Linked DNA regions of Minwuia thermotolerans. The protein of the gene in region 1 binds, or shares a complex with, the protein of each later gene. Links are inferred from orthologs where the notes say so. Each region holds a gene or a part of one and is shown in the gene's direction. Other genes may lie near its edges.

Region 1 (11,359 bases):
TCCCCCGATCAGGCCCGCTATCTCGGCATCCCCGAAAGCGGACCCTACAAACCCGAACACTACAGGTACTGAGGTCGCACCTCCGGCGCCGGGCCCCCGGGTCCGGCGCCGGGACATGTTGTGGTCCCCGTGGCCCGGCCATAATCTGGCGGTCCACGAGTGGACGAATCGATGACGCCGACCCCGAACCGCCGCCGCGCCTCATGGCCGGCCGGCGCCCTGACCGTTCCGACGATATTGGCTCTGGCGGCCTGGCCCGCCAGGGCGCAGGACGGTTTCGCGGGCGGCGGCGCGGCGACGGGCTGGATGATTGCTGCGGCCGTGGCGGCGGCGGCCTTTCTGGCCCTGCTGGCGCTTCATCTCGGCCAGCGCCGCCGCGCGGCGGCCGAACGGGCCGGCTTCGCCGAGCGGCTGGAAACCCTCGAGAGCGAGAGCGGCGAACGGGCCGTGCAGGCCGGACGCCAGGAAGCCGAGCTGGCGCTGCTGCGCGACAAGATCGCCGCGCTCGGCCGCGAGCGGGACGGCTACCGCGCTCTGCTCAACGCCGCGCCCGTGGCCGCCTGGCGGCGCGATTCCCACGGCGCCATCGTCTGGCGCAACCGCATGCTGGAGAGCATCCTCGGCCCCGACGCGACCGACGACGAGATCGCCTCGGCCAGCGATCTCGACCAGCCGATCCGCCTGGTGCAGGAAGCCCGCGACCGCGGCGAGACCGCCGAGGAGGAACGCCGTTTCGTGGTCGAGGGCCAGCGCCGCATCTTCCGCGTCTTCGAGACGCCGGAACTGCCCGACGGCGGCTCCGCCGGCTATGCCGTCGACATGTCCCTGCTCGACGAGGTTCGGCGCGAGATGCGCCGCCAGATCGAAGCCAATACCGAGATGCTGGAGCACATCACGACCGGTGTGGCGATATACGACGCGGACAAGCGGCTGATACACGCCAACAGCGCCTTCCGCTCGCTCTGGGGGCTGGACGAATCCTTCCTCGCCGCCGGCCCGTCGATCGGCGAGGTGCTGGACCGGGTCAAGGAGCTGCGCAAGCTGCCCGAGCAGACCGAATACCGCCAGTTCCGCAAGAGCCGCGAGGCGCTGTTCAACAGCCTGATCAACCCGGTCGAGGAACTCTATCAGCGCCCCGACGAGCGCATGATGCGGGTGACCATCGTCCGCCACGGCCTGGGCGGGCTGATGTTCCTGTTCGACGACGCCACCGACCGCATCGTCCTGGAGCGGAACCTGAACACCTACATCGCCGTACAGCGCGCCACGCTGGACAATCTCTACGAGGCGGTGGCGGTGTTCGGCCCGGACGGCCGGCTGAGCCTGTGCAACGCCGGCTACCGCATCATGTGGAATCTGCCCAGGGAGTTCACCGACAGCGAGCCCCATGCGCGCGAACTGGTGGATCACATGCTGGAGGGCTTCGGCCATCCGCCGGAGCTTGCCGCCCGGCGCGACGCCTGGATCGCCAGCGCCACCGAAATCCGCTCCGGCGAGCGGCGCATCGAACTCCCCAACGGGCAGATCATCGACGCCGCGTCCACGGCCCTGCCGGACGCGCGCACGCTGTTCACCTATCTGGACGTCACCGACAGCTACCGCATCGAACGGGCGCTGCGCGAACGCAACGAGGCGCTGGTCGCCGCCGACATGATCAAGTCGGAATTCCTCGAGAACATGTCCTACGAACTGCGCACGCCGCTCAACACCATCCTCGGCTTCGCCGAGATTCTGCAGAACGACTATTTCGGCACGCTCAACGAGCGCCAGCGCGAATACGCCTCCGGTATCCTGGAGGCGTCCGAACAGTTCCTGTCGATGATCAACGACATGCTGGACCTCGCCTCCATCCAGGCCGGGCACCTTCAGGTCGATCGCGACGTGTTCGTGGTCTCCGACATCATCGAGCAGGTGCAGGAGAAGTACGGCGAGCGCGCCGAACGCCGCCAGCTCGCGCTCTCCAGCGAACTGCCCGACGACCTGCCCAGGCTGGACGGGGATCCGCGCCGCATCCAGCAGATCCTGAACAACCTGATGAGCAACGCCGTCAAGTTCACGCCACCCGGCGGGGCCATTACCATCGGCGCGGCGCGCACCGACGACGGCGCGGACATCTGGGTCGAGGATACCGGCATCGGCATCCCCGAGGAGGAGCGCGAACGCGTTTTCGAGACCTTCCGCACCAGCGAGCGCCACACGAGGCGGGGCGCGGGGCTGGGCCTCGCCCTGGTGCGCAACCTGATGGAGCTGCACGGCGGCTCGGTCGAGCTGACCTCGGAGGTGGGCGTGGGCACCCGCGTGGTGTGCCACTTCCGCGACCAGATGCCGGAGGACACCGAGACCATCCGCATCTCCGGCGCGCCTGTCGAACCGTTGCGGTCTTGAGCGTCCGGCGCGCCGAGTTCCATCTGCCCGACCCGGCAGCGACCGAAGCCTTCGGCCGCCGGCTGGCGCGGGCGCTGCGTCCTGGCGACGTGGTGCTGCTGAGCGGCGATCTCGGCATGGGCAAGACCGCGCTGGCGCGCGCCGTGATCCAGGCCCTGGCCGGCCGCGCGATCGACGCGCCGAGTCCGACATTCAATCTGGTGCTCCCCTACGACCTGCCGGACTTCCGGCTGTGGCACTTCGACCTCTACCGGCTTTCAGGCCCCGGCGAGGTCGAGGAACTCGGTTTCGAAGAGGCGGCGGCCGAAGGCGTGGCGCTGGTGGAATGGCCGGACCGGCTGGGGGATCTCGCGCCGCCCGACGCGGTCCGGATCGCGATCGAGGCGGCCGGGGACGGACGGCGGCTCACCGTCCAGGCGACGTCCGGTTTCATGGAGCGGCTCGATGACGCCTGAACGGTCGCAGGCGCTGACGAACCTGCTGACGGAAGCCGGCTTTGCGGGCGCGCGGATCGTGCCGCTGGCGGCCGACGCCTCCTTCCGCAGCTATGACCGCGTCTTCGCGCCGGACGGACGCCGCGCCGTACTGATGAACGCGCCGCCGGGCAGGGAGGACGTGCGCCCCTTCCGCCGCGTCGCCGGGGTGCTGGCGGAATGGCGGCTGTCGCCGCCGCAGGTTCTGGCCGCCGACGCGAAACAGGGCTTCCTGCTGCTCGAGGACCTGGGCGACGATCTTTTCGGCCGTGTCATCGGCCGCGACCCCGCGATGGAGGAAGCGCTCTATGCGGCAGCGGTCGACGTCCTCGTCAGCCTCGCCGGCCACGCCGCGCCGCCGGACCTGCCGCGCCACGATCTGACGGCGCTGCTGGACGAGGTGGCGCTGTTTCTCGACTGGCGCCTGCCCGAGGTGCGCGGGCGGGCGGCGAGCGACGCCGAACGCCGCAGCTTCCGCGACGCCTGGGCCGAAGCGCTGATCTGCCCCTCCGACAGCCAGAACACGCTCGTGCTCCGCGACTACCATGTCGACAACCTGATCTGGCTGCCCGATCGCGATGGGCCGCGCCGGGTCGGGCTGCTGGACTTCCAGGACGCGGTGGGCGGCCATCCGGCCTATGACCTGGCCTCCCTGCTCGCGGACGTGCGCCGCGACGTGCCGGCGGCCCTGGAGGACGAGATGATCCGGCGCTATCTGGCCGCCACCGGCGCGGCCGAAGCGCCATTCCGCGCCGCCTACGCCGCGCTCGGGGCACAGCGCAACACGCGGATCCTCGGCGTCTTCACGCGGCTCTGGCGCCGGGACGGCAAGGCGCGCTATCTGGACTGGCTGCCCCGCGCGTGGCGTCTGCTGCGCCGGGACCTCGGCCACCCCGCCCTGCAGCCGGTCGCGGCGTGGTTCGAGCGCCACATGCCCGACGATCCCGCCGCCCGAGGAGAAACGCCGGAATGAGCAATCAGGTCCACCCCGAACTGCCCGCGCAGGCGATGGTGCTGGCGGCCGGCTATGGCAAGCGGCTGGGCGCGGTGACGCGCGCCAGGCCGAAGCCGCTGGTCTCGGTCGCGGGCCGGCCGGTGATCGACCGGGTGCTGGACCGCCTGTCGGCCGCGGGGGTGACTCGCTGCGTCGTCAACCTGCATTACAAGGGCGAGATGCTGCGCGAGCACCTGGAACGCCGGGAGGCGCCGGAGATCGAATTCTCCCACGAGGAGGAACTGCTCGACACCGGCGGCGGCGTGCTGGCCGCGCTGGACCGCTTCGGCGGCGAGCCGTTCCTGTCGGTCAATTCCGACACCATCTGGCGCGACGCCTTCGGCGATTCGTTCAGGCGGCTGGGGCGCGCCTGGGATCCGGAGCAGATGGACGTGCTGCTTCTGATGCAGCCCACGGTCACCGCCATCGGCTATCGCGGCCAGGGCGATTTCACCATGGCGCCGTCCGGCCGCCTCGCCCGGCGCCGGCCCGGCCGCCTGGCCCCCTTCCTCTATGCCGGGGTCCAGATCCTGCATCCGCGCATCTTCGAGGGCCTGGAGGTCAGGCCGTTCTCGCTGAACCTGATCTTCGACCGCGCCGCCGAGGCCGGCCGGCTCTATGGCATGCGCCATGAGGGAGACTGGATCGACATCGGCACGCCGGACGGGCTGGAGCGGGCCGAGTCCCTGCTCAGGCGGACGGGCTGAAGCCATGGGGGGGCTGCTGACCGTACCGGCCGGGCTGCCCTTCGTGGATATCCTCGCCCGCCACATGCTGGCCGCCCATGGCCCCGGCGGCGACGGCCTGCTGGCGGACGCCCAGGTCTTCCTGCCGACCCGCCGCGCGGTGCGCTCGCTCAGGGAGGCCTTCCTGCGCGTGGGCGGCGGCGAGGCGCTGATGCTGCCGCTGATCCGGCCGCTGGGCGACCAGACGGAAGACGAGCCGCCGCTCCTGATCCTCGATCCGCGCGACGAAAGCGAATTGCCGCCGGCCATCGCGCCGGCCGCGCGGCGGCTGCTGCTGTCGCGGCTGGTGGCCCGCATGCCCGGCCGCGCCGCCGGGCCGGCCGCGGCGCTGGGGCTGGCCGACGCCCTGGGCCGGCTGATGGACGAGACCCAGACCGAACGGCTGGACTTCGCCGGCCTGGCCGGCCTGGCCCCGGAGCGATTCCAGGAGCACTGGCGGCAGACGCTCGATTTCCTGCGCATCGTCACCGAATTCTGGCCGTCGGTGCTGGACGAGCGGGGCGAGATCGACCCGGCCCGGCGCCGCGACCGGCTGATGGCGCTGCTGGCGGCGCGCTGGCGGCGCGAGAGGCCGGCCCATCCGGTCTACATCGCCGGCTCGACCGGCAGCGTGCCGGGAACCGCGGAGCTGATGGCGGCGGCGCTGGCCCTGCCCGCGGGCCATGTCGTCCTGCCGGCGCTGGAAACAACGATGGAGCCACGCGACCGCGAGGCCGCGCTGGACGAAGCGGGCCATCCCCAGCACGGCATGCTGCGCCTGCTTCAGGACCTGCGGGCGAATCCCGGCGACGTGCAGGTGCTGGGCGGGGACGCGCCTTCGCCCCGGCTGGCCCTGCTCAGGGAGGCGCTGCGGCCGGCGGCGACCACCGACCGCTGGCGCGATCTGGACGCCCTGCCGGCGGACGCGCTGGATGGCCTGGCGCTGATCGAAGCGCCGGATCCCCGCGCCGAGGCCACGGCGATCGCCCTGAAACTGCGGGAGGCGCTGGAGACGCCGGGCCGTACCGCCGCACTGGTCACCCCGGACCGCGTGCTGGGCCGGCGCGTGGCCGCCGAGCTCACCCGCTTCGGTGTCCGCGTCGACGATTCCGGCGGCGCGCCGCTGCGCCACACCCGGGCCGGCGGCTTCCTGCAGCTCGCCGCCACGGTGCTGTCCGAGGGCGCGGCGCCGGCGGACCTGCTGGCTCTGCTGAAACATCCGCTGGCCGCCGGGGGAAGCCAGCCGGCCGCCTTCCGACGCGACGTGCGCGCGCTGGAGCGCGTCATGCTGCGCGGCATTCGCCAGTATGACGACCTGCCCGGCCTCGCCGCCCGGGCGCCGGCGGTGAAGGGGGCGGAGCGTCACGCCGCCTGGCTGGAAGAGGTCGCCGAAGCCGCCCGGCCCTTCCTGGAGGCCGGCGACAATTTCCAGCGCCGGCTGGAAAGTCATGTCCGGTTCTGCGAATGGCTGGCTGCGACGGACACCGAGGAAGGCGCTTCCCGGCTCTGGCGCGGGGAGGACGGGGAAGCGGCGGCCCAGGCGATCGCCGATCTGGCCGACAGCGCAGCCGCCGCGCCGCCCGCCGGCCCCGGCGACTGGCCGGAGCTGTTCGACCGGCTGATCGGCGGGGTCACCGTCCGGCCCCGCTTCGGCGGTCATCCGCGGGTGCAGATCCTGGGCCCCCTGGAGGCGCGGCTGCAGGTCTTCGATCTGGTGGTGCTGGGCGGACTGAACGAGGGTGTCTGGCCGGCCACGTCCGAGGTCGACCCGTGGATGAGCCGGCCCATGCGCGCCGCCTTCGGCCTGCCCGCGCCGGAGCGGCGGACGGGCCTGCAGGCGCACGACTTCCTGCAGCTCGCGGCAGGGCCGGAAGTGGTGCTGACCCGCGCCGCGCGCGCCGGCGGGTCCCCCACCGTGCCCTCGCGCTGGCTGCTGCGGCTGAAGAGCGTTGCGGCCGGGGCGTCCCTGAGCCTGGAGCCGGAGACGCGGCCTGTGGTCTGGGCGCGGCTGCTGGACCAGGCGGGCGACCCGCAGCCCGTGGCCGCACCCCGGCCCCTGCCCCCGGTCGCAGCGCGGCCCCGGGAGCTGCCGGTGACGGCGGTGGAGACCCTGATCCGGGACCCCTACGCCATCTTTGCGCGCCGCATCCTGGGACTGCGCGCCCTCGACCCGATCGACGAGACGCCGGGACCGGCGCTGAAGGGCAACCTGATCCACGACGCCTTCGAACGGCTGGCGAAGCGCCATGACGGCGACTGGAGTCCAGGTCTCTGGCCGGTGCTGGCGCGGATCGGCGAGCAGGTCTTCGACGACGCCGGCCTGCCGCCTTCCTGGCGGCGGCTGTGGTGGCGGCGCTTCAAGAACGCCGCAAAGTGGCTGCTGGCCGAGGAAGGCCGGCGCAGCGAGCGCGTGACGCGGCGCTTCGCCGAGATCCGCGGCGCGGTCGACGGCCTGCCGGGGCTCGAGGATTTCCGCCTCACCGCCAAGGCCGACCGGCTGGACGTCACCGGCGACGGCGGCGTGGTCATCGTCGACTACAAGACCGGCGCCCCGCCGACGAAGAAGCAGATCGAGGCCGGATTCGCCGTCCAGCTGCCGCTGACTGCGGTCATCCTGGCGCGCGGCGGCTTTCCCGCCGAAGTGCCGGCGGCCCCGGCCGAGCTGGTCCACATCCGCGTCCACGGCGCGCAGGAGGGCGGCGCGTGGAAGCGGGTGCCGCTGGAGCTGGAGCCGCTGATGGCGGAGACGGCCGAGGGCGTGGCCCGGCTGCTTTCGGCCTATGACGATCCGGAGCGGCCCTATCTCTCGCGGCCCAGGGTGCAGTTCCAGGGGCTGGGCGGCGACTACGACCACCTGGCCCGCGTCGCCGAATGGTCCGTCGCCGGCGGGGAGGAAGAGCCATGACCACAGCCGCCGACCCCCTCGCCCGCACCATCGCCGCCCAGCGCAAGGCCGCCAGGCCCGACGCCTCGGCCTGGGTCAGCGCCAATGCGGGCTCGGGCAAGACCCGGGTTCTGACCGACCGGGTCATCCGCCTGATGCTGGAACAGGACGCGCCGCCCAACCGCATCCTGTCGATCACCTTCACCAACGCCGCCGCCGCGGAGATGTCGAACCGCCTGTTCCGGCGCCTGGGCGAATGGGCCGCGCTGCCCGACACCGCGCTGACGGCGAAGCTGACCGAACTGCTCGGGGAGGCGGGCGCGGCGCGCCAGCCCCTGGACCTGGCGCGGCGGCTGTTCGCCCGCGCGCTGGAGACGCCGGGCGGCCTGAAGGTGCAGACCATCCACGCCTTCGCCGCATCCGTGCTCGGCCGCTTTCCGCTGGAGGCGGGCCTGAGCCCCGAGTTCCGCCAAATGGATGAGCGCGAACCGGAAGAAATGCTGGAGCGGCTGAAGCACACGATCCTGGCCGGACGGTCGACGGACAGGGAAGTAGACGCAGCGCTGGAGCGGCTGATCGACCGCATGGCCGACGGCGCCTTTGACGACCTGCTGCGGGAAGCGCTGAACGCCCGGCGGCCCATCGAGGCGGCGATCGCCCGTCATGGCGGGGTCGACGGCGTCGTCCACGAGATCCGGTCGCGCTTCGGCCTGCGCCCCGACGAGGACGAGGCGGCGGTGACCGCCGCAGGCTGCGCCTTCGGGGCCTGGGACGAGCTCGGTCTGCGCCGGGTGCTGGCCGGCCTGCGCCGTGACGGCGGCAGGAAGGCGGCGGCGAACGCCGATCTGATCGAAGCCTGGCTCGCTTCTGACGACGACGCGCGGCAGGCCCTGCTGACGGACTATCGCGGCGTCTTCCTGACCCAGAAGGGGGAGCCGCGGAAGACCCTGATCCCGGCCGCCGTGACCAGGGCCGATCCCGGCGCGCTGGCGGTGATGGAGACCGAACTGGCGCGGATCATGGAGCTGTCTGACCGCTGCGCGGCGGCCGCCTGCGCCGACCGCACCGCCGACCTGCTGCGTCTCGCCGGCGCCCTGCTGGCGGACTACGCCGCGGAGAAGCAGCGCCTGGCGCTGGTGGACTATGACGACCTGATCCGCCACACGCTGGGCCTGCTGCGCTCCCAGGCCGCCTGGGTGCACTTCAAGCTGGACGAGGGGCTCGATCACATCCTGATCGACGAAGCCCAGGACACCAGCCCCGACCAGTGGCGCATCGCGGACCTGTTGAGCGCGGAATTCTTCGCCGGCGAGGGCGCGCGGACGGACGTCGTCCGCACGGTCTTCGCGGTGGGCGACGAGAAGCAGTCGATCTACAGCTTCCAGGGCGCCGACCCGGAAGGCTTCGACCGCATGCGCGGCCATTTCCGCGAGCGCGCGCTGGACGCGCGGGAAAGTTTCGAGGACGTGACCCTCGACGTTTCCTTCCGCTCCGCGCCCGAGATCCTGACGGTCGTCGACCGCACCTTCGCCGGCCCGGCGGGCGCAGGGCTGACCGCAGGCGGCGCGGCCAGCGCCCATATCGCCCGGCGCGCGGGCGCGCAGGGGCTGGTGGAGCTCTGGCCGCTGGAGGCGCCCGGCGAGAGCGAGGAACAGAACCGCTGGGACGCGCCGATGGATACCGAGCGCCCCGACAGCCCCAGGCGGCGGCTGGCCGTCCGCGTCGCCGAGCGCATCGCGGCCATGATCCGCGACCGGGAGACGATCGGCCAGGCCGGCGACACGGACCGGCCGCTGCGCGCGATCACGCCCGGCGACGTGCTGATCCTGGTGCGCCGCCGCGACGCCACGGTGGCGGAAATCGCCCGCGAGCTGAAGCGCCTGCGCGTGCCCGTCGCCGGGGCCGACCGGATGGTGCTGACCGAACAGATCGCAGTGATGGACCTGATGGCGCTGGGCGACTTCCTGCTGCTGCCGGAGGACGACCTCACGCTCGCCACGGTGCTGAAATCGCCGCTCTACGGCTTCGACGACAGCGACCTGTTCGAACTCGCCCATGGCCGGGAGAAGCATGAGCGGCTCTGGCACGTTATGCGCCGGCGGGCGGACGAGCGGCCGAAATGGGCCGAAGCTGCGGCCGAGCTCAGCGATCTGCTGGGCCGGGCCGACCAGTCGACGCCCTTCGCCTTCTTCGCCGAGCTGCTGGGCGCGGGCGGGGCGCGGCGGCGGCTGCTGGCGCGGCTGGGCACGGACCAGCTCGATCCGCTGGACGAGTTTCTCAACGCCGCCCTGGACGACGAGCGCCGTCATCCGCCTTCGCTGCAGGGCTTCCTGCACCGCCTCCGCGCCGGCCAGTCGGCGGAGATCCGGCGCGACATGGAGCGCGGCGGCGGCGCGGTCCGCATCATGACCGTCCACGGGGCCAAGGGGCTGGAGGCGCCGGTGGTGATCCTGCCGGACACGACGCGCGCGCCGCGCGCGGGCAAGTCACCGCTGATCGCCCTGCCCGGGCCGGGCGGGGACGAGGACATTCCCGTCATGCGCGGCCGCGCCGCCGAACTGCCCGACCGCGTGGCCCAGCAGGCCAAGCGGGAGCAGGAGCGCGGCCTGGCCGAATACAACCGCCTGCTCTATGTCGCCATGACACGGGCCGAGGAGCGGCTCTACGTCTGCGGCTTCTACAATTCGGAACGCGCCCTTCCCGACGATGCAAGCTGGTACCGCGCGGTCGAGGGCGCGCTGGCGGAAATCGGCGAAGCCGGCGGTGACGGCGTGCTGCGTCATGGCAGTGGCGCGCTGCCGCTGACCGGAGACGACGCTGGCGCCGGCGAGGCCGAAATACTGCCGGCCTGGGCGACGGCGCCGGCGCCGGCCGAGCCCGCCCCGCCCCGGCCGCTGGCGCCTTCACGGCAGCCCGGCGAGGAACCGGACGCCGAACCGGCGGCGCTGAGCCCGCTGCAGCGCACCGGCGGGGCCGGCCGCCGCCGCGGCGTGCTGGTCCATCACCTGCTGCAGGTGCTGCCCGAACTGCCGCCCGAACGGCGGGAAGATGCGGGCGCGTCCATCCTGGCGCGGCGGGCCGCGGACCTCGAAGAGGCCGAACGCACGGCCCTGCTGACCGAAGCGCTGGGCGTCATTGCTGCGCCGGAGATGGCGGCCGCCTTCGCGCCGGGCAGCCGCGCCGAGGCGGCCATCGCCGGCGTGGTCGGCGGTCACGTCGTCTCCGGCCAGGTCGACCGCCTCGCCGTGACCGACGATTCGGTGCTGATCGTGGACTACAAGACCAACCGCCCGCCGCCGCAGGAGGTAGCCGGCGTGCCCCTGGCCTATCTCAGGCAGATGGCGCTCTACCGCGCCGTCATGCGCCGGATCCACCCGGACCGGGAGGTGCGCTGCGCCCTGGTCTGGACCGTGGAGGCGCGGCTGATGGCGCTGCCGGCGGCGCGGCTCGACCATGCGCTGGCCTCGCTTGACCTGTCGCAGGCGGCTACCTAGATTCGGCATCGCGCCGGAGCGAATTCCGAGACCCATTTGGCGCCCCCGTAACGGAGAGAATTCTGATGACCACGGTCAAGGTAACCGACGACAGCTTCCAGTCCGACGTGCTCGGCTCCGACGTCCCCGTGGTGGTGGACTACTGGGCCGAATGGTGCGGCCCCTGCCGGCAGATCGCCCCGGCGCTGGACGAGATCGCCGGCGAGATGAAGGACCTGAAGATCGCCAAGATCAACATCGACGAGAACCCGTCGACGCCGACCAAGTACGGCGTGCGCGGCATCCCGACGCTGATGCTGTTCAAGGGCGGCGAGGTCGTGGCCACCAAGGTCGGCGCCGTGCCGAAATCCCAGATCCAGTCATGGATCGAGTCCAACATCTGATCCTTATGGCCTTCGCGGTCG
Region 2 (16,091 bases), on another replicon or contig:
TCCAGTTCCGTGACCGCGGCGCGCAGATCGCCTTCGCGGACCCGGGCCTCCGCGCGGGCGACCACGGCCTCGACGCTGTCCCCTTCCAGTTCGCCCGTACGGCGCACCCGCACCACGTTGCCGACGCGCCGGAGCGCGCCGCCGATCAGGCTGTCATCCTCGCCCGTGGTGGCGGCAACGACGGCGCGGCCGGCCACATCCGGAAACCGTTCCTGCAGGCTGGACTGCGCAGGCACACCGCTCGCAGCCGCCTCGGCGACCGCCGGATAGGTCGCCGGGTCGACGCCCAGCGCGGTGACGCTTTCCCATGCCCCGGGGAACGGACGCTCGCCGGCGGCGGCGTCGCGCAGGCGTCCCATGGCGAGAACCAGGGCCGCATTGCGGGCCAGTTCGCCCTGTCGGGCCTCGCCGGCCGCCTCGGCCTGCGCCGCAATGTCGTTCAGGCGGGCCATCACGTCGCCTGTCTCCCGCTCCAGGGCGCCGGTCAGGTCCGAACGGACCGCCTGGATGCGGCTGTCGAGATCTTCGGAAAGTCCAGCCTGACTGTTGCGCAACTCGTCCTGGCGCGCCTGCAGCGCAGCCAGTTCAGTGTTCAGATCGTCCAGCCGGGTTTCCAGCGCCGCCATCTGTTCGCGCACCTGCTGGCCGCCGCCGTCGCCGACGGTGACCGAAAGCGGCTGGCCCTGGCTCTCCGGCGCGGCAGGCCGGTCCTCCAGCGCCGACAGACGCTCCTCCAGCGTTCCCAGTTCGCCGAGCCGGTCCTCCAGCGCGCCGAGCCGCGTGGCCAGTGCCGCGGCGGGCTGCGCTGCATCCTCCGACACTCCGGCGGCCCGCGCCGTTTCGAGTTCACCGGCGAGCCCGGTCACGCGCTCCTGCAAGGCCGCGAGATCGGACTGCAGCGTGGCCACCCGCGGATCGGGCTCCTGTTCCGGCGCCGCCGCCGGGCCGGCCTCGGCCAGGTCCGTGACCCGCTGTTCCAGCTGGGCGAGGCGCTGGGCGCTGCCCGTCGGGACCTGCTGGACATGCGTCAGCGCGTAGACGCCGCCGACGCCGATGAGGGCCAGTACGGCCAGAATCCGGGCCAGGCCGTCCGAGCGTGGCCGCGCCGCCGCCACGGTCTCGGTTTCCTCCGCCCGATCGGCGGCGGGTTCGTCGTCCGCCGCCATCTTCGCCTCGTCCTCTTCGCGCTGTTCGCTGTCGGGCACGGAGACGGCTGCGCCTTCCATGCCGGCGACCTGTGCTTCGGTAGGGGTCTTCCCGCCGCCGGCACCCGCCGCCGTCGCGCTTTCGGTCTGCTTGTCGGATCCGGCGGTCCCGTCCGCCGCGGCTTCGGAGCCCTGATCGGACTTCTTCTTGTCGTCGCTGGTCATCTACTCACCTGTGTCGTTCGCCGGCGGCGTGACGGTCCACGCAGGACAGCAAGGCATCCTGATTCGGGCGGGGGGCGGATACAACCACCCGATAGGGGAGCCGCCGCGCGATCTCCGCCGCGCGGGGGCTGATGCAGAAGGCCACAAGACTCTCCGCCACCGAGGTCAGTCCCATATTGTCCAGCACCCTAGCAAAGGCTTCCGCCGACCGCGGGGAGAAAAACAGCACCGCGTCAATCCGCCGGGCGACCAACGCCGCGGCCGCTTCCGCGGAAATCCGGTCGTTCGCCACCGCGCGGTACAGCACTTCCCGCCGGACCTCGAAGCCCGATTCCGCGAGCGCGCCCTTGAGATCGCCGGCTGTTTCGGCGCCTGCGGCATGCACAAGCGGACCCGCGGCGGGATCCAGTTCGGCCACTGCGACGCGGGTGAGGTCATCGACATCCCCGTCGGCATCCCGCACGTCAGGAAAGCCGCATTCGCGCGCCAGCGCCGCCGTGCTCCGTCCCACCGCCATGAGTGGCAGGTCGCGACGCGGCGTGGCCGCCGCAAGGGCCCGGACACCGTTGCGGCTGGTGGCCAGCAGGGCCTGCACGCCCTGCAGGTCCAGCCCGTCGGGTGCTTCCAGCACGATATCAAGTACCGGATCGATCAGAACCTGGTGGCCGCGGGCCTCGAGCGCCCGGGCCGTTTCCACTGCGTCGAGACGCGGCCGTGTCAGCAGAATTCTCAAAGGATCTCCGCGAGAAAGGCCGGCCCGGCGTCCCGCTTCAGTTGCTGTCCGGCGTCGTCGCCCATGCGGAAGGCGTCGGACACGGGCCCGCGCCGCTCGGTCGCCCGGCGGTCGCTGCCGTCCGGCATGACGATTTCGGCGCGCAGCCAGAGTTCGCCGTCGGCCTGACGCAGGCCGAGCCCGGCAATGGGGGTGCGGCAGGAGCCGTCCAGCGCGGCCAGCATGGCGCGTTCGGCGGTCACCGCGTACTCGGTCTCGGTATCGTGCAGCGCGGCCAGCCGTTCCCGCGTCGCTTCGTCATCGCTGCGGATCTCGACGCCGACAGCGCCCTGGGCCACCGCCGGCAGCATCTCTTCGGGCTCGATAAGGGCGGTGATGCGCTCGGTCCGCTGCAACCGGATCAGCCCGGCATTGGCGAGGAACGTCGCGGCGACCTCACCCCGGTCCAGCTTCTCCAGCCGGGTCGCCACATTGCCGCGGAAGGTGATCACCTTCAGGTCTGGCCGGCGGTGAAGCACCTGCGCCTGGCGGCGGAGGCTTGCGGTGCCCACGACGGCACCGTGAGGCAGACCGGCGATACCCTCGGCCACGTTGCAGATGAAGGCGTCGCGCGGATCCTCGCGCGGCAGCAGGCAGCAGATCTCCATGCCGTCCGGCAGGACCGTCGGCATGTCCTTCATGGAATGCACCGCCATGTCGATCTCGCCGGCGGCGAGCGCCTCCTCGATCTCCTTCGTGAACAGTCCCTTGCCGCCGATGGACGCGAGCGCCCGGTCGCGGATGCGGTCGCCGGTGGTGGTGATGACGACCACCTCCACCGCTTCGTCCGGCAGCTCCGGATGCGCCTGATGGAGACGCCGCTTGACCTCGTTGGCCTGCCACAGCGCCAGCGGGCTGCCGCGGGTACCGATCTTCATACTTGCTTGTCCGTTCATGGTTGGCGGTGTTACCTCCCCGCTTCCGCTATTGCCAGCGTCAAGGGCCGTCAGGTGACAACGATACTGGGCATCGAGACAAGCTGTGACGAGACCGCCGCCGCCGTGGTCCGTGACGACGGGACAATCCTGTCCAACGTGGTCTTCTCCCAGATCGATGAACACGCGCCCTTCGCCGGCGTGGTACCGGAAATCGCCGCCCGCGCCCATGTCGAGAAGCTGGACAGCGTGATCGCCGCCGCATTGTCCGAGGCCGGTATCGGGCTGGCCGGCGTCGACGCCATCGCAGCGACGGCCGGACCCGGGCTGATCGGCGGCGTCATCGTCGGCTTCACCACCGCCAAGGCCATGGCGCTCGCCGCCGGAAAGCCGCTGATCGCCGTCAATCACCTGGAAGCCCACGCGCTCACCGTGCGCATGACCGATCCGGTCGGGTTCCCCTATCTCCTGCTGCTCGTCTCCGGCGGACATTGCCAGATCCTGCTGGTGGAGGGCGTCGGCCACTACCGCCGGCTGGGGGCGACCATTGACGATGCGGTGGGCGAGGCCTTCGACAAGACCGCCAAGCTGCTGGGCCTGGGCTTCCCCGGTGGTCCGGCTGTGGAACGCTGCGCGACGGACGGCAATCCGGCGCGCTTCGGCCTGCCCCGGCCGATGATGGGGCGGCCCGAGCTGGATTTCTCGTTCTCGGGACTCAAGACCGCCGTCCGCCAGGTGGCGGAGAAGCTGGGACCCCGCCCCGCGCCGCAGGATCTGGCCGATCTCTGTGCCAGCTTCCAGGCCGCCATCGGCGACGTGCTGGCCGATCGCGTCGGGCGGGCCCTCGGCCGCTGCCGCGAGCTGGGTGTGGCGCCGAACGCCTTCGTGCTGGCCGGCGGCGTCGCCGCGAACCGGTATCTGCGCGGCCGCCTGTTGGAGACCGCGCGCGCCGGCGACATCGAGATGAAGGCGCCGCCGCCCAAGCTCTGCACCGACAATGGCGCCATGGTCGCCTGGGCCGGCGTGGAGCGATTCCGCCTCGGTCTCACCGATCCGCTGGCGGCCGCGCCGCGCGCCCGCTGGCCGCTGGACGAGACGGCCGCGCCCCTGCCCTTCGCCGGAGCCAAATCGTGACCGCGCCCGATCTGGAGCAGATGGCCGACCGCATCGCCGCCGGCAATCGCCGCGCCCTGGCCCGCGCCATCACGCTGGTCGAATCCAGCCGGGCCGATCACCGCACGCAGGCCCAGGAGCTTCTGGAAAAGCTGGTCGGCCGGGCCGGCGGCGCTATCCGGCTGGGCATTTCCGGCACGCCGGGCGTCGGCAAGTCGACCTTCATCGAAGCCTTCGGCCAGCATCTGACCGCCGCCGGCCACCGGGTCGCCGTTCTGGCCGTCGATCCGTCGTCGAAACGCACAGGCGGCTCCATCCTGGGCGACAAGACACGCATGGAGCATCTGGCGCGCGACCCAAACGCCTTCATCCGGCCCTCGCCCTCGGGCGGCACGCTGGGCGGCGTGGCCCGGCGCACCCGCGAGACCATGCTTCTGGTCGAGGCCGCCGGCTATGATGTCGTGCTGGTGGAAACCGTCGGCGTCGGCCAGTCCGAAACCACCGTGGCCGAGATGGTCGACCTGTTCATGCTGCTGCTCTCGCCGGGCGGCGGCGACGAGTTGCAGGGCATCAAGCGCGGCGTCATGGAGCTGGCCGACCTGATCGTCATCAACAAGGCCGATGGCGATCTGCTGGCCGCGGCCAAACGGGCGGCGACGGAATACCGCGGCGCGCTCGGCCTGATCCGTCCGAAGACGCCGCACTGGCGCGCCAGGGTGCGGCTGGCCTCCGCGCTGAAGGGCGAAGGCATCGAAGAGATCTGGCGCGACATCACGAAATACCGCGAGGCGATGACGGAAGCCGGCGCACTCGAAAAGCAGCGGGCCGAACAGGCCAAGGCCTGGATGTGGCAGGAGCTGACGGACGGGCTGGTATACGCGCTGACACGCGACCGGCGCGTTGCGGCGGCATTGCCGGACTGGGAAGCGCGGGTGATGAGCGGCGAAGCGACGCCCGGCGCGGCCGCGGATGCGCTGCGCGCGCTGTTCCTCGGCCATTCGGAGGCTTGACCGCCCGCGGCGGCTTCGCTAAACACCGCCGCTCGGTATTGCGGGACGGGAGACCGTCCCTTTATTTCGATCAGAACGGGAGACCAGACATGGCTCGGCGGTGCGAGCTGACCGGCAAGGGCGTGATGTCCGGCCACAATGTCAGCCACTCCAACATCAAGACCAAACGGCGCTTCCTGCCGAGCGTGCGGCGCGTGAAGCTCGGCTCCGACGCGCTGGGCCGGACCGTCACCCTCAAGATCTCGACCCATGCCCTGCGCTCGGTCGAGCACAACGAGGGCATCGACAACTACATCCTGAAGCAGTCCGATGCGAACCTGTCGCTGAACGCCCGGCGGCTGAAGCGGGAGATCAGGAAGGCCCGCGCCGAGCGCGGCGCAGCGGCCGACCTGACCCTGCCGGCGGAAGCCGACGCGGATGCGGTGGAGGAAGCCGCCACCTGATCCGGACCGGAAACGGAACGATCTCGAAGGGCTCCGGCACGCCGGGGCCCTTCTTCGTTCGGATCGTGTCGGCCGACCAGTCTCCGCATCTCCCGGTCGGTCATTGGAGCTTGCGGCGACTGAGCGCCGAACTGCCGGCAACTTCCCGGCATGGGGCCTAGCCGAGATTGGCGAGCAGGAAATCCTGGGTCCGGGCCCATGCGAGCATCGCGTCCTGCGCGTCGTAGCGGGCCGTGGTGGGGTTCGCGAAGCCGTGCTGGGCATCGTACCAGTAGCTGGTGACATCCTTGCCGGCGAGAGCCATCTCGGCCTCGAACTTTCTCACCATCTCGTGGTTGATCCACTCGTCCTGCTCGGCGAAGTGTCCCAGCACCGGCCCCCTCAGCTGCTTCAGCGCTTCGGCCTCGCGGGCGACATTCCCGTAGTAGACCACCGTGGCGTCCACTGGCCGGGCGATGGAGGCGTTCAGCGACCAGCCGCCGCCGAAGCACCATCCGACCGTGCCCACCTTCCCGTTGACCGCCTCATGGGCCTTCATCCAGTCGATCCAGCTGGCCAGCGTGCCGGTGGCCTGCGCCGCGTCGACCTGCTGCATGTAGGCGCGCGCGTTGCCCGGATCGGTCGCCACCTTGCCGTCGTAGAGATCGGCGGCGACGGCGACATAGCCCATCTTCGCGAACTCGTCGGCCATGGTCTTGATCTGATCGTTCAGGCCCCACCATTCGTGGATCAGCAGCATCGCCGGCGCGGGGGTCTTCTCCGGCATGGCGACGAAGCCGGTCACGGTGCGGCCGTCATGCGTGGTCAAGGCGGTTTCGTTGAGCGTCGCCGCCGCCGCGCGCGACAGGAGGGGATCGGCGAGGATGGCGGCCAGCGGCAGCGACGCCGCGCCTTTCAGTACGGTTCTGCGAGCAAGCATGTCATGAGCTCCGTTCACGAATGAGACCGACGCGATGGTAGCCTGTTCCGGCGCCGGCACCACTCACGGGCGCGTCATTTCGCGCTGCAACAGACGGCATCGGCATACCGCGCATGCGTCACGCAACGCCTTGCAAGCGGCGTCGTTAAGAGCAGATTCAGTTTGGCAGTGCACAATTCGCGGACTGTAACAAGATTGACAACTACCGGGTATTGTGCGGTGCAATAGCAATTCCTCAGGATTCAGAATCCTGAATCCGGAACGGAAGGAACAGGCTCAAAGTGCTCTATCAGCTCTACGAAATGAACCACGCGGCGATCGCGCCGTTCAGGACGGCTGCCCAGTTCACGCAGGCCGCGCTGCGCAATCCGATGAATCCGGCGGCCTTCACCATGCAGGGCCGCGCCGCCGCCGCCGCCGCGGACGTCTTCGAGAGCATCACGCGCCGCTATGGCAAGCCGGCCTTCGAGATCGACGAGGTCATGGTCAACGGCACGAGGGTCGGCGTGAGCGAGCAGATCGTGATGCGCAAGCCCTTCGGGCAGCTCAAGTACTTCAAGAAGGACCGCTCCGAGATCCCGGCCAAGCTGGCCGACATGCCCAGGGTGCTGATCGTCGCGCCGCTGTCGGGCCATTTCGCCACGCTGCTGCGCGGCACGGTCCGGGCCATGCTGCCGGAGCACGAGGTCTTCATCACCGACTGGCGGGACGCCCGTCAGGTTCCGGTTTCCGAAGGCAAGTTCGACCTCGAGGACTACATCGACTACGTGATGGATTTCCTGCACGTCCTGGGCCCGAACACCCATGTGATGGCGGTCTGCCAGCCGGGACCGGCGGTGCTCGCCGCAACGGCGCTGATGTCTGAGGACCGCGATCCCTGCACACCGGCGACGCTGACCATCATGGGCAGCCCGATCGATCCGCGGAAGAGCCCGACGGTGCCCAACGAACTGGCCACCTCCCGGCCGCTGGAATGGTTCAAGAACCATGTCGTCATGTCGGTGCCGATGCCTCATCCGGGCTTCATGCGGTCTGTCTACCCGGGTTTCCTGCAGCTCACCGGCTTCATGACCATGAACCTCGACCGTCACATCGACGCCCACAAGCGGCTGTTCGACAGCCTCGTCAAGGGCGACGGCGACACGGCGGCGGCGCACCGCAAGTTCTACGACGAGTATCTCTCCGTGCTCGACATGACCGCGGAGTTCTACCTGCAGACGATCGAATCCGTGTTCCAGAAGTTCGACCTGCCGAACGGCAACATGACCTGGCGGGGACGCAAGGTGGATCCGTCGAAGATCACCAAGACGGCCCTGTTCACGGTCGAGGGCGAGAACGACGACATTTCCGGCATCGGTCAGACCCAGGCCGCGCACGACCTCTGCATCAACATTCCCGAGAAGAAGCAGCTCGACTACGTCCAGCCGGATGTCGGCCACTACGGCGTCTTCAACGGCAACCGCTTCCGCACCGAGATCCAGCCGCGCGTCCGGGACTTCATCCGCTCGTTCCCGGTGCTCGGGGCCTGAACGGCGCGGACCCTTGGCGGAGCACTTCTTCGCCATAGGCTTCCGCGGCATCGCCGCCGCCTGGGTCGCGCGCCGCGTGGCCCTGATGGAAAAGGGCGGCGTCTGGGCCGCCGACCGCGACATCGTCACCGGCATGGGCCTGCCGTCGAGCCGCGACCTGCTCTACCCTGACCGTCCTGCGGCGCAGGGCGAACGGTCGGACGCCGAAATCCTGGACGACATCCGCCACCTGGCGCCGCATCTCGTGCGGCCGGTGCGCCTGGTCACGCTGGGGGCGCTCAGAAAGAAGTTCTTCGGCCTCTGGCTGACCCGCGACGTCGAGAAGTACGGCAAAACGGTGAACCTCACCGAGCATCAGGCGGGACGGCCGCTTTGCGAGATTGCCCGCCGTGCCGCGCTGCGGGTGCAGATGGAGCGAGTCCATTTCGTCGACGCGCCGCGGCTGACCGTGGCGCTCGCCCGCGACTTCACGGCCCGCGAGGGCACCCTGGCCCGCGAAGGCTCGATCAGCGCCTCCTACACCCTGACCGACGACCAGCAGGACCGCGGTGAGACATTCCGGCCCCGCGTCCAGACGGTGCTGAAGCGCACCTACCGGGAGGATTTCGCCTACAGCCTCCCCTGCCCCGACAATGTATCGGTGCTCGTCCTGCCGCTGGACCAGGATACCCTGCTACTTGAGCGCGAAGTAGGCGATCTTTCGGTCGAGGAGGCCTTCGGGCAACTGGAGCACACGTTCGAGATGCATTTCGATCTCGAACTCAAGCAGGAGCATGTGATCTGGGCCAACGTCATCGACGATCCGGCCGATTTCTCCTGCATCCAGCACCTTCGTCAGGACGACAGTGTGCTCGCGCGGCTGGGCGACATCTTCGCACAGCATGGCGTCGGCGACGCCCACGAGAAGGCCGGTCTTGCCGACGGCAGGATCGAGGAGAACTACGGCGTCTTCGCCAACCAGATCGCGGCGAATTACAGCCATATCGACGCCGCCTATATCCGCGCTCTTGTCGCCCGCCACGGCCCCCTGACGCCCGACGTGCTGGGCCCGACCCACCGCGAATCGGACCTGGGGGAGGATTTCGGCGGCGGCCTGCGCGCCCGCGAGGCGAAGTGGATGCTGGAGCAGGAGTTCGCCCGCACCGCCGAGGACATCGCCTGGCGGCGCGGCCGCTTCGCGCTGCACGGGGCGGATGTCGACAGGCTGCAGCGGTGGATGGACCGGGGCGCGCCTCTGGGCTAGGTGTTGCATGCAACACTGAGGGAGGCCGCCCGACATGACCGACACCGTCCGTGCCCTGCTGGAGACCGGCGCCGCCGCCGCCCCCGCCATCGGCGGCGAGAACCGGCCCGACATGACCCACGAGGCCCTCGGCGCCTTCGCCGACGAGATCGTGGCGACGCTGAACGGCTTCGGCATCGGCCGCGGCGACCGGGTGGCGATCGTGCTGCCCAACGGGCCGGAGATGGCGACGGCGTTCCTGACCATCGCCTGCGGCGCGACGACGGCGCCGCTCAATCCCGCCTACCGCGCGGACGAATACGACTTCTACCTCTCCGATCTGAACGCGAAGGCCCTCGTCGTCCCCGACGACTATGACGGCGACGCCCTGGGCGTGGCGGAGAAGCGCGGCATTCCCGTCCTGCGCCTCTCGCCGCGGAGCAACGAGGCTGCCGGGCTGTTCCATCTCGCCGGCGAGATCGAGGGCACGCCCGCAAATCCCGGTCCCGCAGAGCCGAGCGACGTCGCCCTGGTGCTGCACACCTCCGGCACCACTTCGCGGCCCAAGATCGTGCCGCTGAGCCAGGCCAATGTCGCCGCCAGCGCCCGCCACATCGCCAACGCCATCGCGCTGAAGGCGGAGGACCGCTGCCTCAACATCATGCCGCTCTTTCACATCCACGGCCTGATCGCGGCGGTGCTGTCCTCGGTGGCCGCGGGCGGCAGCGTCTGGTGCAGCCCCGGTTTCAACGCGCTGCGCTTCTTCAACTGGGTCGAGACGGCGAAGCCCACCTGGTACACCGCCGTGCCGACCATGCACCAGGCGATCCTGGGCCGCGCCGGCCGCAACGCCGACGTCATCAAGGCCCACCCCTTCCGCCTGATCCGCTCGTCCTCCTCCTCCCTGCCGCCGCAGGTGATGGCGGAGCTGGAGGCGACCTTCGGCTGTCCCGTGATCGAAAGCTACGGCATGACCGAGGCGGCGCACCAGATGGCCTCCAACCCACTACCACCGGCCGCGCGCAAGCCGGGCACAGTGGGCATCGCCGCCGGGCCGGAGGTCGGCATCATGGACCCGGACGGCAATCTGCTGGGGCACGGCGCAACCGGCGAGGTGGTGATCAAGGGACCGAACGTCACCGCGGGCTACGAGAACAACCCGAAGGCCAATGCCGAGAACTTCACCAACGGCTGGTTCCGCACCGGCGACCAGGGCGTCCTCGACAACGAGGGTTATCTCACCATCACCGGGCGGCTGAAGGAGATCATCAACCGCGGCGGCGAGAAGATCTCGCCCCGGGAGGTCGACGAGGTGCTGATGGACCACCCGGCCGTCGCCCAGGCCGTGACATTCGCCATGCCGCACGCGAAGCTGGGCGAGGAGGTCGCCGCCGCCGTCGTCCTCCGCGAGGGTCAGGCGGCGGACGAACGCGCCATACGCGACTTCGCCGCGAAGCGTCTGGCGGACTTCAAGGTGCCGCGCAAGGTGCTGATCATGGAGGAAATCCCGAAGGGCGCGACCGGCAAGCTGCAGCGCATCGGCCTGGCGGAGAAGCTGGGGCTGGCGGGGTAATCGAATCCGCTTCGCTCAGCTCCTCGGCCCCACCGTTGTTGCCACGTGAAGTGATCTGAAGTCCTGGGCTTGACCCCAGGACCCAGCCTCTCGTTTCGCTGGGCCCTTGGATCAAGTCCAAGGGCGCCAGTCTGAAGCAATTCCTTCGAACTTCCGATCGGCCTGTCAGACCGCTCCTCTCTCAGTCGCGAAACTTCTTGAACAGGTCCGACGCCACCTTGCGGATCTGGATCTCCTCGGTGCCCTCGGTGATGCGGTAGCGGCGGTGGTGGCGGTAGATGTGCTCGAACGGCTTGTAGCGGGTGTAGCCCATGCCGCCATGCACCTGCATGGCCCGGTCGGCGGCCTCGCAGACGAAGCGGTTGGCGCGGTAGTTCGCCATGGCGACCCAGTGGGTGACCGCCATGTGGTCCTGCTGGTCCAGGTGCCAGGCCGACTTGTAGACCAGACCGCGCAGCATCTCGGCCTCGGTGTTGAGTTCGGCAAGCGGCCACTGGATCGCCTGGTTGCGCGACAACGGCTGGCCCCAGGTGACCCGGTTGTTGGCCCATTTGACCGCCTCGTCGACGCAGTACTGCCCGGCGCCGAGGCTGGAAGCCGCCTGGCGGATACGGTTCTCGTGGAAGAAGGCCTGCATGCACTCCAGGCCGCGGCCTTCCTCGTGCAGGATCGCGCTGTCGGGCACGCGCACGTCGCGGAAGTGCACCTCCGCGTGGTCGGAGGGCATGTTGAAGGTCCAGTGCATGTAGGCGATGTCGACGCCCGGCGTCTCGACGGGGACGATGAAGGCGGTGATGCCCATGGGCTCGCCCGGGCTGCCCGACGTGCGCGCGAAGACGACGTCGTGGCTGGCGTTCGACATGCCGGAGTTCCAGCGCTTGGTGCCGTTGATCACCCAGTCGCCGCCGTCGCGCTTCGCCTCCGTCTCCATGAAGGTCGCGTCGGAGCCGTGATTGGGCTCGGTGACGCCGAAGGCGACGCGCTTGCGGCCCGTGATCATGTCCTCGATGAATTCTTCCCTCTGCGCCTCTGTGCCGACGGCGCGGAAGATGTGGACCACGGGGAAGTTGCCGACGATCGAGCTCTCGTTCTGGAGGTCGTTGTGCAGCCCCAGCCCCTTGTGCGCCAGGTGCTCGCGGATGATCGCCATGCCCAGATTGGAGCCGCCCGAGCCGCCGACGTCCTTCGGCAGCGCCCAGCGCAGATGGCCGGCCCTGTCGGCCCGGCGCTTCATCTCCGCCAGCAGCTCTTCCCACTCCTCCTTCGGCCGCCCGCCCTTCTCCCAGTCCGTCCGCTCGTACTCTCGGCGGTGATCGAAGAACCGGATGTTCTCGGCCTCCAGCGGCTTGATCTCCTTCTCGATGAAGTCGTCCAAGACCGCCAGATAGTCGCGGATGTCGTCGGGTATGTTGAAATCCATGCGCGCGTCCTCCCCGCCGCGCAGTCTAGGCCAACCAACGGCCGCGGCAACCGGCGCAAATTCCGGGAGGCGAAGTTCCGATGCCCGCGCTATGTCAGGGGACGCAACGGCACGAAGAACGCGGGGACGCAATGGCGGCGAGATCGATGGGCGCAACGGAATGGGGACTGCTCGCCGCGCTGTCGCTCATCTGGGGCTCGACTTTCTTCTTCGTCGAGATCGCCCTGGCCGAGGTCGGGCCGCTGACCCTGGTGCTGGGACGCGTCGCCATGGGCGCGGCGGTGCTGTGGGTCGTGGTCCTGGCGATGGGCGCGCGACGGCCGAAGGGCTGGCGCGACTGGCGCGATCTGGCGCTCATGGGCCTGCTGAACAACGCCATCCCCTTCTGCCTGATATTCTGGGGCCAGCAGCACATCGCCTCTGGCCTCGCCTCGATCCTCAACGCGACCACCCCGATCTTCGCCATCCTGGTCGCGCATCTGCTGCTGGCCGATGAACGCGCGACGCCGGGCAAGGCCGCGGGCGTCATCTTCGGCCTCGCCGGCGTGACCATGCTGATCGGGCCGGAGGCGCTGACGGGGCTGAGCGACGGCCTGCTGGGGCAACTCGCGGTGATGGGCGCCGCCGTCTCCTACGCTTTCGCCGGCGCGTTCGGGCGGCGGCTGGGCCGCTTTGCGCCGCCGGTCGCGGCGGCCGGCATGCTCACCATGTCGACGGCGATCATGGTGCCCGCAGCCCTTCTCGCCGAGGGCGCGCCGGCGGCCCTGCCGTCCCTCGCGCCGCTCGCCGCCTGGGTGGCGCTGGGCGTCGCCGGCACCGGCCTCGCCTATATCCTCTATTTCCGCATCCTGGCGACCGCGGGCGCGACGAATCTGCTTTTGACGACCTTCCTGATTCCGCCCAGCGCCATCTTCCTGGGCGTGGTCTTCCTGGACGAAAGCCTGGCGCCCACCGCTCTCGGGGGGCTGGCCCTGATCTTCGCCGGTCTGGCCTGCGTGGATGGCCGGCTGCTGCGCTTCGCCCGGAGGCGGACGGCATGAGCCCGGACTGGGAAGCGATCCGCCGGCGGATCGACGAACGCGGCTTCGCCGTCGCCCCGGCGATGCTCGACGCCGGAACCTGCGCGGCTATCGCGGCCGGCTATGCCGACGACGGGCTCTATCGCAGCCGCGTGGTCATGCGCCGCCATTCCTTCGGCGAGGGCGAGTACAAGTACTTCAGCTATCCCCTGCCCGCTCCCGTCCAGCGTCTCAGGGAAAGCGTCTATCCCGAACTCGCCCCGCTGGCCAATCTCTGGGCCGAAAGGCTCGGCTGGGACTCCCGCTTCCCGGCGGCGCATGCGGACTACCTGGAACAGTGTCACGCGGCGGGACAGACGCGGCCGACGCCGCTGGTGCTGAGCTACGGGCCCGGCGACTACAACCGCCTGCACCAGGACCTCTATGGCGACCTGCACTTTCCCGTTCAGATGGCGGTGCTGCTTACCGACCCGGCCGAATTCGAGGGAGGCGAATTCGTGCTCACCGAAACCCAGGCGCGCAAGCAGAACCGGGCGGAGGTGATCTCGCTCAGGCAGGGCGACGCCGTGCTGTTCGCGGTCAACCAGCGGCCCGTGGCCTCGAAGAACGGCTACTCCCGGGTCACCATGCGCCACGGAGTTTCGACGGTGCGGTCGGGCCATCGCCGCACGCTGGGCGTGATCTTCCACGACGCCCGGTAAAGGGCGAGCCGGCGCCTTCCGCTCAGCCCCGGCCGCCGGGCAGATTGTCCGCGCCGAGAGACTGATCCAAGCGGTTGAAGTGTTCGATAATCTGACGGAACTGCTGTTCCGGCGAGCGCAGTTCCTGCTGCCGCCGCCGCTCCCGCGCCGCTCGCCGCCGCATGACCGCGAACCCGCAGAGCAGGCCGACCCCGGCCAGTGCGGCGATGACGAGAATGGCGTCGACGCCCAGTTCCATGAGTTCCGCACCCCCGTTCAGCCGACTGAACTCCGATCATAGTCCGAACGGACGCGCCGCCGCTGTGGCGCGCGTCACGGGCCGCAGCTACATCGGCGCAACGCCGAAGGTGTTGGCGACAGCGTCGAACACGAGCTGGACCGCCAGCGCCGCCAGGATGACGCCCAGTATGCGGCCGATGGTCTGGGCGACCGTATCGCCCAGCAGCCGCAGGACAGGCCCGACCGCGAGAAAGATCGCCAGGCAGATCAGCAGCACCGCCGAAGCCGCGCCCAACACCGCGATCTGGTCGGCGAATGCGTCTCCGGCTTCCTTCATGTAGAGCATGATCGTCGCGATGGCGCCGGGGCCGGCCATCATCGGAATGGCCATGGGAAAGACGGAGATGTCTTCTTCCACGCTCCCGCGGTGTTCCACCATGTCGTTGGTGCGCTTCTCGCGCCGCTCGCTGCGCTTCTCGAACACCATTTCCAGCGCGATCAGGAACAGCAGGATGCCGCCGGCGGCGCGGAAGGCCTCCAGCGTGATCCCCATGGCCCCCAGCAGGAACGCACCGCCATAGGCGAAGCCGAACAGGATGAAGGCGGCGACGACGGTCGCCTTGACCGCCATGATCGCCTTGTGGCGGCGCGAGGCGCCTTCGGTCAGCGTCGCGAAGATGGGCGCGATGCCGATCGGGTCGACCACGACGAAGAAAGTCACCAGCGCCGGTACGAAGGCCTCCATGGCCTAGCCGCCAGCCGATTCGAACCAGGCGCATCGGCGCAACACGCTATGGGCCACCACGAACAGCACCACGCCCAGAAAGAACATCATGCCCAGCCGGCGGCGGCCGAGCGGATCGGACCGGGGCTTCTCCTCGTCGCCGGCCGGTTCCGGATCCGCCCCGTCAGTCAAAGGAGCCCCCTCTACTTCGCGGCCTGGATCGCGCGCCACACTGCCTGCGGCGTCGCCGGCATGTCGATCTGCGTCACACCGAGATCCGACAGCGCATCGATGATGGCGTTGATCAGCGCCGGCGGGCCGGCAAGGCAACCCGCTTCGCCGCAGCCCTTGGTGCCGAGCATGTTCGACTTGCAGGGCACTTCCTCGCGGTGGAAGTCGAAGTTGGGCAGGTCGTAGGCGCGGGGCATGGCGTAGTCCATGAAGGATCCCGCCAGCATCTGCCCGTCCTCGTCGAAATAACCGTGTTCCAGCATCGCCTGGCCGACGCCCTGGGCGATACCGCCATGGACCTGACTTTCGACGAACAACGGGTTCACGACGTTGCCGAAATCGTCGACCACGGTCCAGCGGTCGATGCGGGTGACGCCGGTCTCCGGATCGACCTCGACTTCGCAGACATGGCAGCCATTGGGATAGGTCACCGGATTGAACTTCGCGGTCTCGCGCGTATCGAGCGCCTCGATCTCGCCGGCCAACGCCATCTTCCTGGCTTCATCGGCCAGGGCGAGGATGTCGATCTTCCGGTCCGTGCCTGCCACGGCGAAACTGCCATCGTCGAACTCGATGTCGACGGCGCTGGTCTCGAAATACTGCGCCGCGGCGGCCTTGCCCTTCTCGATCACCGCGTCGGACATGGCGTGGATCGCCGTGCCCGTGGAGACCAACGAGCGGGACCCGCCGGTACCGCCGCCGGTCGGAATGGCGTCGGTATCGCCCATGACGATCTTCACCTTCTCCGCGTCGATGCCCAGGCGATCGCAGATGAGCTGAGTGAAGGCCGTCTCGTGGCCCTGCCCATTGGACTGGGTGCCCACGAAGACGGATACCGTGCCATCCTCATCGAAGCGGATGGCCGCCGATTCCTCGGGCATGCCGGCAGTCGCCTCGATGTAGTAGCAGAGGCCCCGGCCGCGCTTCAGACCGGCCTTCGCGCTCTCCGCC

The links.
Region 2: the proteins of tsaE (region 1) and tsaD are in contact, whole or in part, in a crystal structure (PDB 6N9A), measured with the Thermotoga maritima proteins. The link is inferred for Minwuia thermotolerans from one-to-one orthologs. Residues at the interface, in WP_004082108.1 of Thermotoga maritima: Leu37, Gly38, Lys46, Lys57, Val59, Lys60, Ser61, Thr63, Phe64, Thr65, Leu66, Met67, Val69, Pro71, Tyr82, Arg83, Leu84, Asp86, Asp88, Phe89, Asp93, Ile128, Asp130, Glu131, Arg134; in WP_004082750.1 of Thermotoga maritima: Cys10, Asp11, Arg49, His50, Leu82, Gly84, Gly135, Gly136, Glu154, Thr155, Leu156, Asp157, Asp158, Ser159, Glu162, Asp165, Lys166, Arg169, Leu170, Tyr175, Lys213, Thr214, Leu217, Tyr218, Gln221, Arg222, Asn324.

Annotation. Positions count from the first base shown.
Region 1 is NZ_PIGG01000015.1:178,889-190,247, reverse strand. Bases 1,112-4,110 are described here. They hold tsaE (tRNA (adenosine(37)-N6)-threonylcarbamoyltransferase complex ATPase subunit type 1 TsaE), read left to right. Parts: upstream 1,112-2,381; coding sequence 2,382-2,840; downstream 2,841-4,110. Other genes in these bases: CWC60_RS04030 (nucleotidyltransferase family protein), read left to right, coding at 3,828-4,110; CWC60_RS04035 (aminoglycoside phosphotransferase family protein), read left to right, coding at 2,830-3,831; CWC60_RS04045 (sensor histidine kinase), read left to right, coding at 1,112-2,385. Outside these bases: more of CWC60_RS04045, read left to right, coding at 172-1,111; more of CWC60_RS04030, read left to right, coding at 4,111-4,559; double-strand break repair protein AddB, read left to right, coding at 4,564-7,482; double-strand break repair helicase AddA, read left to right, coding at 7,479-10,955; thioredoxin TrxA, read left to right, coding at 11,021-11,338. UniProt on the Escherichia coli protein: Required for the formation of a threonylcarbamoyl group on adenosine at position 37 (t(6)A37) in tRNAs that read codons beginning with adenine.
Region 2 is NZ_PIGG01000031.1:376,329-392,419, forward strand. Bases 2,142-5,126 are described here. They hold tsaD (tRNA (adenosine(37)-N6)-threonylcarbamoyltransferase complex transferase subunit TsaD), read left to right. Parts: upstream 2,142-3,101; coding sequence 3,102-4,151; downstream 4,152-5,126. Other genes in these bases: hemC (hydroxymethylbilane synthase), read right to left, coding at 2,142-3,020; meaB (methylmalonyl Co-A mutase-associated GTPase MeaB), read left to right, coding at 4,145-5,126. Also shown: CWC60_RS09645 (COG4223 family protein), read right to left, coding at 1-1,370; CWC60_RS09650 (uroporphyrinogen-III synthase), read right to left, coding at 1,375-2,103; more of hemC, read right to left, coding at 2,100-2,141; more of meaB, read left to right, coding at 5,127-5,140; rpmB (50S ribosomal protein L28), read left to right, coding at 5,230-5,583; CWC60_RS09675 (dienelactone hydrolase family protein), read right to left, coding at 5,741-6,502; CWC60_RS09680 (polyhydroxyalkanoate depolymerase), read left to right, coding at 6,784-8,031; CWC60_RS09685 (hypothetical protein), read left to right, coding at 8,045-9,274; CWC60_RS09690 (acyl--CoA ligase), read left to right, coding at 9,309-10,826; CWC60_RS09695 (acyl-CoA dehydrogenase family protein), read right to left, coding at 11,008-12,246; CWC60_RS09700 (DMT family transporter), read left to right, coding at 12,393-13,286; CWC60_RS09705 (2OG-Fe(II) oxygenase), read left to right, coding at 13,283-13,966; CWC60_RS09710 (hypothetical protein), read right to left, coding at 13,989-14,204; CWC60_RS09715 (MarC family protein), read right to left, coding at 14,292-14,930; CWC60_RS23575 (hypothetical protein), read right to left, coding at 14,934-15,101; CWC60_RS09720 (xanthine dehydrogenase family protein molybdopterin-binding subunit), read right to left, coding at 15,113-16,091.